3 regions of the Hominisplanchenecus murintestinalis genome follow, and region 1 is predicted to be linked to each of the others. Evidence: predicted binding sites of a transcription regulator. Region 1 holds the regulator's gene; each other region holds the start of a gene.
What was found. Region 1 encodes NrdR, which represses ribonucleotide reductase genes. Its sites were predicted from a motif close to CACAANATNTTGTG; they were not measured.
Positions count from the first base shown of each region.

Region 1 (3,129 bases):
TTGGTCTGGCGGTATTGCTGATTTACCTGATTATGGTGGCGCAGTTCCAGTCGCTGCTCTCTCCGTTTATTATTATGTTTACGATTCCTCTGGCATTTACAGGCGGCTTCCTGGGACTTTGGGCGACAGGAAAGCCGGTGAGCGTTATCGCGATGATAGGTTTTGTTATGCTTTCGGGTATTATCGTAAATAATGGAATCGTTCTGGTGGACTATATCAACCAGCTCAGGCGGGGCGGCATGGAGAAACGAGCGGCCATCATAGAGTCAGGCCGAACCAGGCTGCGCCCAATCCTGATGACGGCGCTCACGACAATTCTTGGACTGAGTACAATGGCCGTCGGACTGGGAATGGGTGCGGATATGGTGCAGCCTATGGCAATTGTGGCCGTAGGAGGACTTCTTTATGGCACGCTGCTGACACTGGTAGTCGTTCCGTGCATTTATGACTTACTGAACAGGAAGAAAGATATGACGGAGGAGGAAATTTAATGTGATAGATTTTGGAATAGAGCGTATCCTCCGGCTTTCAGCTCCAAAGGCAGTGGCGATGTATGAGGCAGTAAATGAACTGATGGAAGAAGGAAAAGAAATTTATGGCATGAAAATTTCCGAGATTACCGCTAAGGCGGGAATTGGGAAAGGAACAGCTTATGAGTATTTTGACACGAAAGAGGAGCTGCTGGGAAAGGCGGTTTTTTATCAGCTCCACCAGGGGCTCTGCCATATGACGGAAAAGGCGCTGAAACAGGGAAGCTTCCGGGAGCAGATTTTTGCGATTTTAGACGATATGGAACAGAATTTTCCCAAAAGGCAGGTGCTTATCCGCTATCTCTGCTATTATGTGCTCGGCTCAGAGGCGGCGAAGAAGTGCGGCGGGGAAAAGTCTGGCGGTTTCCTTAGAGAAGGAAGGCTGAAAGAGACGGCAGACTGTCTTTTAGGGCAGGCAAGGAAAGAAGGCCTGCTGCAAAAAGAGCCGGATTTTTTAGCGATTGAGACGCTGCTTACCCAGTTCATGGGATTCTGCTTTTATCTGGGGAATAGGCAGGCGGCGGAGATCAGTATGGGACAGATGAAAGAGTTTGTATATGAAAATATCGTAAAAATCTTTGAGGGAAATGCACAGGCATAGTAATATAGGGGCGGGCAGCAGAAAAAGGACTGCTGCCCGCCCGGCGGTTTATCCGTCACATTTCTTTTTGCACTCATCCTCGTCAATTTCTACCAGGATGATATCATTCCCAATCTGTTTCACACACTTCCAGGGGATGATGTACTCTGTGTCGCGCCCCAGAAAGGAACAGAGTTTTCCGGGACCCGGGACAATCAGCGCCACGACGCAGCCGGTGCAGGAGTCGATGTCCGCATCATTGACACAGCCAAGGGAACGGCAGGTACAGATATTAATTACCTCTTTTTGCCGGAGATCACAGATACGCATAAGAACCTCACACATGGGTTTTATTACAGCCTATGCAAAAAAAAGGAAACCATGCATTGACAATTCAGGGGAAAGTGGGGTATAAAAAAAGAAAAGAATCGGCGTTGGAATTTTAAGTGCAGCTAAGGAGGAAAACTATGAAATGCCCATTTTGCAATCAGGATAATACAAGGGTCGTGGATTCCCGGCCGGCAGATGATAATAGCTCAATTAGAAGGCGGAGGATGTGTGATGAGTGTAAACGGCGGTTTACTACATATGAAAAAGTCGAGACAATTCCCTTGGTTGTCATAAAAAAAGATAACAGCCGTGAAGAGTATGACAGGTCAAAGATAGAGGCCGGTGTGCTGCGCGCATGTTACAAAAGGCCGATTCCTGTACAGAAAATTAAGGAACTGGTAGATAATGTAGAAACAGAACTATTTAACCGGGAAGAGCGCGAAATTGAGAGCAAGGTTATTGGTGAAATTGTGATGGATAAGCTCAAAAACCTTGAAGCAGTGGCATATGTGCGGTTTGCTTCCGTATACAGAGAGTTTAAAGATGTCAATACATTTATGGATGAGTTGAAGAAAATTTTGAATTAGGCAGGAAGCAGATGGATTACATGGGAGGAAAATTATGCGTTTAAGAAATATACCGGGAGCTGATGAGACAGTAGGAAACAGCAGATGGGTCATTCAGGAACCGGAAGTCTGGAAAGGGAGATGGAGAGAGATTTTCGGGAATGATAACCCTGTGCATATTGAAGTGGGAATGGGAAAAGGACAGTTCGTAACAGAGATGGCGCTCCTTCATCCGGGTATCAATTATGTGGGAATTGAGAGATATACCAGCGTACTGCTGCGGGCGCTTCAGAAGCGGGAGAAAATGGAGGAAATACCCAATCTATATTATCTCTGCATTGACGCCAGGGATTTGCCGGATATCTTTGAGGCGAATGAGGTGGAAAAAATTTATCTGAATTTTTCAGACCCGTGGCCGAAGGACCGCCACGCGAAACGGCGGCTTCCTTCCAGGGAATTCTTAAGCCGCTATGATAAAATCCTGAAAGAAAACGGGAAAGTAGAGTTTAAGACAGACAACAGAGGGTTGTTTGAGTTTGCACTGGAAGAAGCAAAAGAATCCGAATGGGAACTGGAGACCTGCACCTTTGATTTGCATCACAATGAAGAGATGATGCAGGGAAACGTGATGACCGAATATGAAGAGAAGTTTTCGGAAAGAGGGAATCCTATCCACAAAATGATTATCAGCCGGAAAAAGCGCAGTGTAGAGATGCAGGCGTAACGTTCAGCTGAAGGCGGGGGCTGCTAATCACGGAATGGGTGTCTTGGCATATAATAACAGCAAAAGGCGGTAGGCGGTGTCTATGCGGAAAAGAACCCTGCAGGATAAGATTGGAATGGCAGTGATGGAAAAGCCGGGGCTGAATAAGAAAATGCTTATGGTGAAAAAGTCGCTGGATGAAGTGAATAAGGTGTTGGGGAAATTTGGCGAAAAAAAGAAATAGGGTTTGCATTTATTATGCCCTTTCTCTTTATATCTTCAGAGCCACATCCACAAAAAATTCCGTGTCGCTGTTAGAGGCTTTTACGGAACCGCCGTATTTTTCTGAAACGGCGGAAATGGAGGCAAGGCCGATGCTGGTTCCGCCGTGTTTGGTGGAGCAGTATCCGCCCTTGCCTT
Region 1 covers NZ_CALPCM010000005.1:58,062-61,190, forward strand. The annotation lists gene NFR99_RS03430 (efflux RND transporter permease subunit) at 1-491, shown strand, start outside; gene NFR99_RS03435 (TetR/AcrR family transcriptional regulator) at 493-1,131, shown strand; gene NFR99_RS03440 (PRC-barrel domain-containing protein) at 1,180-1,440, opposite strand; gene nrdR (transcriptional regulator NrdR) at 1,578-2,027, shown strand; gene trmB (tRNA (guanosine(46)-N7)-methyltransferase TrmB) at 2,062-2,730, shown strand; gene NFR99_RS03455 (hypothetical protein) at 2,813-2,953, shown strand; gene NFR99_RS03460 (GHKL domain-containing protein) at 2,981-3,129, opposite strand, start outside.

Region 2 (3,129 bases), on a different contig from region 1:
TGGGGAAGATTTATCTGGCAGTAGAAGACCCTGCGCGTTCGGTCAAGATGTATGAGCAGTATCTTGCGGAAATCGGCGAGAGTATCGAAGCGTACAATGGGATTGTCCTGGCAAAAATGGCGCAGCAGGACTATGACGCAGCGCTTGCCGCTGTGGCAAAGGGATTGGCGATGGATACGGAACAGGGAAAACAATCTTTGCTCTATAATGAGATTGTGGCCTATGAACACAAAGGAGAATTTACGGCAGCGAAGATGAAGGCTGAGATTTATATGGAAAAATATCCTGCGGACGAGGCGGGACGGAAAGAGTATGAGTTTCTTTTGAACCGTTAACAGGAAGGAGGCGCAGATGGAAGCATTTGAGCTGAAAGAGATAGAAGAGCGAGTTATCCTGGTGGGAGTCCAGGAAAACAATGGGGAAGATACGGAAGAGTCCCTGCAGGAGCTGGCAGAGCTGGCGCGCACAGCGGGCGCAGAGACGGTGGGAAGCCTGATTCAGAACAGAGAGGCCATTCATCCGGGAACCTATATCGGCAAAGGAAAAATCGAGGAGCTGCGGGCGATGGCAGATATGCTGGACGCCACGGGAATCGTGTGTGATGATGAATTGTCCCCGGCGCAGCTTCGGAATCTGGAGCAGGAGCTGGATATGAAGGTTATGGACAGGACGCTGATTATCCTGGATATTTTTGCGGCGCGGGCGAGCACCAATGAAGGAAAAATACAGGTGGAGCTTGCTCAGCTGAAGTACCGTCAGGCGCGTCTGGTAGGGCTGCGGGATTCCCTTTCCAGGCTGGGGGGCGGCATCGGGACGAGAGGACCGGGTGAGAAGAAACTGGAAATGGACAGACGTCTGATTAAGGATCGTATTGCCCAGCTGAACCGGGAGCTGGCTGACGTGAAGCGCCACCGGGAAGTAACAAGGGCAAAGCGGAGTAAGAATAAGGCTCCGGTGGCGGCTATCGTGGGTTATACCAATGCAGGAAAGTCGACTCTTTTAAATACTCTGACAGGGGCGGGAGTTCTGCAGGAGGATAAACTGTTTGCAACTCTGGATCCCACAACGCGGATGCTGGAGATGGAAGGGGGAGCGCAGATTCTGCTTACGGATACGGTAGGATTTATACGCAAACTGCCTCATCATTTGATAGAGGCGTTCCGCAGTACCCTGGAAGAAGCGAAGTATGCCGATATTATTCTTCATGTGGTGGACGCATCGAACCCGCAGATGGAAAAGCAGATGTATGTGGTCTATCAGACGCTGGCGAATCTGGGCGTGAAGGACAAGACGATGGTGACGCTGTTTAACAAACAAGACAGAATAGCGGAAAAGGAAAACCTGCGAGACTTTAAAGCAGATTACTGTCTGAAGATTTCCGCAAAAACAGGGGAGGGGCTGGAGGAGATGAAGTCTCTTCTGGAAAAGCTTCTCCGGGAGCGCAGTATCCTGATTGAACGGCTTTATCCTTACGGGCAGGCAGGGCTTATCCAGCTTATAAGAAAGCACGGGCAGCTTCTGGAGGAGGAATACCGCCCCGAGGGCATCTATGTGAAAGCGTACGTGCCTGTGGAGATTTATGGAACTGTGGCGCTGTAAGGATGCGGCGTGGTATTCATAATATGTCTCATTTATTCATAAAAACACTACATTTTGTAATGGCGAAACAAAATTGTCATATATGTAGTGCTTTTTGTGTTGACGCTGTAATATATCTCTGTTAGAATAGAACGTGCCGATTCAGCCGGGCTGGACGGCTGTGACAAATGAAGAAAATATTAAGCGCGCATTTGGGGCGCATACGATATGTTTCGCATGGAAGGAGAAGCGGTATGTTCAAAGTAGTAAAAAGAGACGGAGAAGTCGCGGAATTTAATCTGGAGAAGATTTCCGATGCAATTGCCAAGGCATTTGACGCCACGGAGAAGCAGTATAACGGAGATATGACGGGGCTTCTTGCTCTGCGGGTGACGGCGGATTTCCAGCCGAAGATTAAGAATGAGCTGATTGACGTGGAGAGCATCCAGGACAGCGTAGAGGAGGTGCTGGTTCAGACCGGATACGCTGATGTAGCCAAGGCATATATCCTGTACCGGAAACAGAGAGAAAAAATCAGGAATATGAAGTCTACAATTCTGGATTATAAGGAGATTGTAAACAGCTATGTAAAGGTAGAGGACTGGCGTGTTAAGGAAAATTCTACCGTGACTTATTCCGTGGGAGGGCTGATTCTGAGCAATTCCGGCGCGGTGACCGCCAACTACTGGCTTTCAGAAATTTATGATGAAGAGATTGCAGACGCCCACAGGAATGCGGATATCCATATCCACGACTTGTCCATGCTTACCGGGTATTGCGCGGGCTGGTCGTTAAAGCAGCTGATTACAGAAGGGCTGGGAGGCATTGAGGGGAAAATTACTTCAGCGCCCGCCAAACATCTTTCCGTGCTCTGCAACCAGATGGTGAATTTCCTCGGAATTATGCAGAATGAGTGGGCGGGGGCACAGGCGTTTTCTTCCTTTGACACCTATCTGGCGCCTTTTGTAAAGGCAGACAATCTTTCGTATCAGGAAGTGAAGAAGTGCATCGAGTCTTTTATCTATGGGGTAAACACACCGAGCCGGTGGGGGACGCAGGCGCCGTTTTCGAATATTACGCTTGACTGGACGGTGCCGGATGATCTGGCGGAGCTTCCGGCAATCGTGGGCGGAAAGCCGATGGACTTCTGCTATAAAGACTGCAAGAAAGAGATGGATATGGTAAACCGCGCTTTTATCGAAACGATGATTGAGGGGGATGCGAACGGAAGGGGGTTTCAGTATCCGATTCCGACTTATTCCATCACGCAGGATTTTGACTGGTCAGATACGGAAAATAACCGCTTGCTCTTTGAGATGACGTCAAAATATGGAACGCCTTATTTTTCAAACTATATCAACAGCGATATGGAGCCAAGCGACGTGCGGAGCATGTGCTGCCGCCTGCGCCTGGATTTGCGGGAACTGCGCAAAAAAACAGGGGGATTCTTTGGTTCCGGGGAGAGCACCGGGAGCGTGGGCGTGGTTACGGTTAACCTGCCGAGGATTGCCTATCTTTCCAAGAATGAGAAGGAGTTTTATAAGCGGCTTG
Region 2 covers NZ_CALPCM010000002.1:112,697-115,825, reverse strand. The annotation lists gene NFR99_RS01645 (tetratricopeptide repeat protein) at 1-335, shown strand, start outside; gene hflX (GTPase HflX) at 352-1,599, shown strand; gene NFR99_RS01635 (ribonucleoside triphosphate reductase) at 1,833-3,129, shown strand, end outside.
Region 2: the regulator NrdR is predicted to act here: its motif matches at 1,645-1,658, upstream of NFR99_RS01635 (ribonucleoside triphosphate reductase).

Region 3 (3,129 bases), on a different contig from region 1:
CACCCACATTAAAACGTCCCACAAATATGGGCTTGTCATTCTGGTCTGCCGGATACATGCCGCCTCTCTCATACCAGGGGCTCAAAAACGCTCGGCATCCCATAGGGCTGATTACTTTCCCGTAACGCTTATACATACTGGAAATATATCCCTTCCCGGACATAGACAACCAGTCCGGATACATTGTTTTTGCAGAACAGCGGATTCCTGCCTCGAACACGTCCTCACACTCTTTTCCCGCGCCATGAATGTTTTCGTCATACAAAAAGACAATTTTCGGAAACAGCACCGGCTTACGGTTTCCCGGCTTCCCCTGCCCCTTCTGGTGAACGTCAAGCAGGGATACGCTTGCCATTTTCTCAAAACGCTCTGTGCCAAGCCCCAGGGTAACCGTTACAAACGGATAATCCCCCCTGGAAGAACCGACGGTATTCAGCTTGTACTCAATCCCCTGCCAGCCTTGTTCAAAGTCGCGCCTCACCTTATCCATGGCATACGTTTCAGCCTTCTCGGCATAACCTTCCCAGGAGGCATCCCCGTATTTGAGGAATTCTTCTTTATATTTCCGGTAACTCTTTTCCGCATAGGGCGCCAGCACCTTATCTACCTCCGGCACCGTAAAGCCGCCGTACTGCTGCGCCGCCGTACTCAGAATGATATCTCCCATTACATCAAACGCCGTATCCAGCGTCTTTGGCTCATTGTACCATACATTCCCCATCTCAAAGCCGTCTTTCAGGACTGTCGCCACATCAAACAGACAGCAGTTCATCGTATCCAGCCTTGCAGACTGGTCATGGATATAAATATAACCGTCTTTGCACGCTTGGCGTTCATCCCGTGTCATAAAAAATTTCCGGTACAGCTCTTTATTCAGCTCATTGAAAATCAGGCTCCGCTTCGTAGCCACTAAAGCGCTGTCTGTATTGGCATTGCTCTTATCCCCGATATAACGGATAGACTGGCTCTTCGTATACACATCATCCATCATATGGATAAAATCCTGCTTGTAATTCCTGTAATCCCGGTAGCTCTTTGCCACCGCCGGATTTACCTTATCTAAAGCTCCCTCCACAATGTTGTGCATTTCAGGAATCGTAATACCCGCCTTTCCAAGGGACTCTGCTTTTTCCTTTGCGGACCTGCACAGAAACTCTATCTCATCCTCTGAAAATTTATACAGAATCCTCGCCGCCGACTTATTCACCGCCGCAATAATCTTGTCCACATTAAATTCTTCCCGGGTGCCGTCTTTTTTAATTACATACATCCTTGTATCCTCCTCACCATATTTAGTGTTGTATTTGTCATTTCACTTCTTTATCCAACAAGATATTGTCCCTAAAGTATATAACAAAATACGGTGGGCGTAAAGGGGTATTTTCAAAATATCCCATGAATAATCCCGCCGCAAGATGCGCATACTTGTCCATATGAAGAATAATTTTATGAAATGCGGTATTTACGGCTGGTGCATGGAACTGCTCTGGACAGGATTTTTGGCCTTCCGAAGACGGGAAATGAAACTTTTCGGGCGCTCTTCTATATGGATGTTTCCTATTTACGGAATGGCTTCTTTTTTCCCCGCCCTTGTCGGTCTTCTAAAAGACCGCTGTGTATGGGTTCGCGGCACCGTCTATGCCTTTGCCATCTTCACAGTAGAATTTCTTACCGGAAGCTTTCTCAAAAAGCGCGGTATCTGCCCCTGGAACTATTCGGGCTGCCGCTTCAACTATAAAGGTGTCATACGCCTGGACTACTACCCTCTCTGGTTTCTTGCCGGACTGTTTTTTGAAAAAACTACCGCAAAATAAACCGCAGAATCAACACACAATTTTCTCTTGAATTTCTATTCCGTTTGGTATATGATATGGTGAAAGTAAAATTTAGCTTATTTCATACCAAAGGAGATTACTATGAGACATTTGATGAGTCCCTTAGACTTCAGCGTGGAAGAAGTTGCACAGCTTCTCGACCTCGCCCGTGACATTGAGGCCAGCCCTGAAAAGTACGCGCATATCTGCGACGGTAAAAAACTTGCTACTATTTTTTATGAACCAAGCACACGAACCAGACTCAGCTTTGAAGCAGCGATGATGAATCTGGGCGGTAATGTGCTTGGTTTTTCTTCGGCCGCTTCCAGCTCCGCCTCAAAAGGTGAAAGCGTAGCCGACACGATCCGCATGATTTCCTGCTATGCAGATATCTGTGCCATGCGCCATCCAAAAGAAGGGGCTCCGATGGTAGCGTCCATGCACTCCTCCATCCCCGTCATCAACGCGGGCGACGGCGGCCACCAGCACCCCACCCAGACCTTGACAGACCTGATGACTATCCGCTCCCTGAAGGGGCGCCTGGACAATATCACCATCGGTCTCTGCGGCGACTTAAAGTTCGGCCGCACTGTACATTCCCTGATTAATGCCCTCGTCCGCTATGAAAACGTGAAATTTATCCTGATTTCCCCTGAGGAACTGAAACTTCCGGGTTATGTCCGGGAAGATGTTATCAAGAAAAACGGATATGAATATAAAGAGGTAGAACGCCTGGAGGAAGTCATGCCGGAGCTTGACATCCTGTACATGACAAGAGTTCAGCAGGAGCGCTTTTTCAATGAAGAAGACTATGTGCGCATGAAAGATTTCTACATTCTGGACAATGCAAAGATGAGCCTGGCACGCCCGGATATGCTGGTTCTTCATCCACTCCCACGTGTGAATGAAATTGCCGTAGAAGTAGACGCCGATCCGAGAGCCGTTTATTTTAAACAGGTACAGTATGGCGTGTATGTCCGCATGGCTCTGATCCTCACACTTCTGGAACTCAAAGGCTAAGACAAAACGGCCGCAAGATCCGCGGCATAGGAGGTAAGTATGTTAAATATCGACCAGTTAAACGAAGGCGTGGTTCTCGACCACATCCCTGCGGGAAAAAGCATGTCCATATATAAATACCTGAAACTGGATAAAATGGACTGCTGCGTAGCCATCATCAAAAATGCCCGCAGCAATAAAATGGGAAAGAAAGATATCATTAAAATCGAATGTCCGATCGACGCGCTGGATTTGGAAATCCTAGGATTTATCGATCACACCATCACGGTCAATATTATTGAAAATTCAACGATTG
Region 3 covers NZ_CALPCM010000015.1:16,039-19,167, forward strand. The annotation lists gene nrdD (anaerobic ribonucleoside-triphosphate reductase) at 1-1,270, opposite strand, end outside; gene NFR99_RS07365 (putative ABC transporter permease) at 1,449-1,814, shown strand; gene pyrB (aspartate carbamoyltransferase) at 1,917-2,834, shown strand; gene NFR99_RS07375 (aspartate carbamoyltransferase regulatory subunit) at 2,874-3,129, shown strand, end outside.
Region 3: the regulator NrdR is predicted to act here: its motif matches at 1,285-1,298, upstream of nrdD (anaerobic ribonucleoside-triphosphate reductase).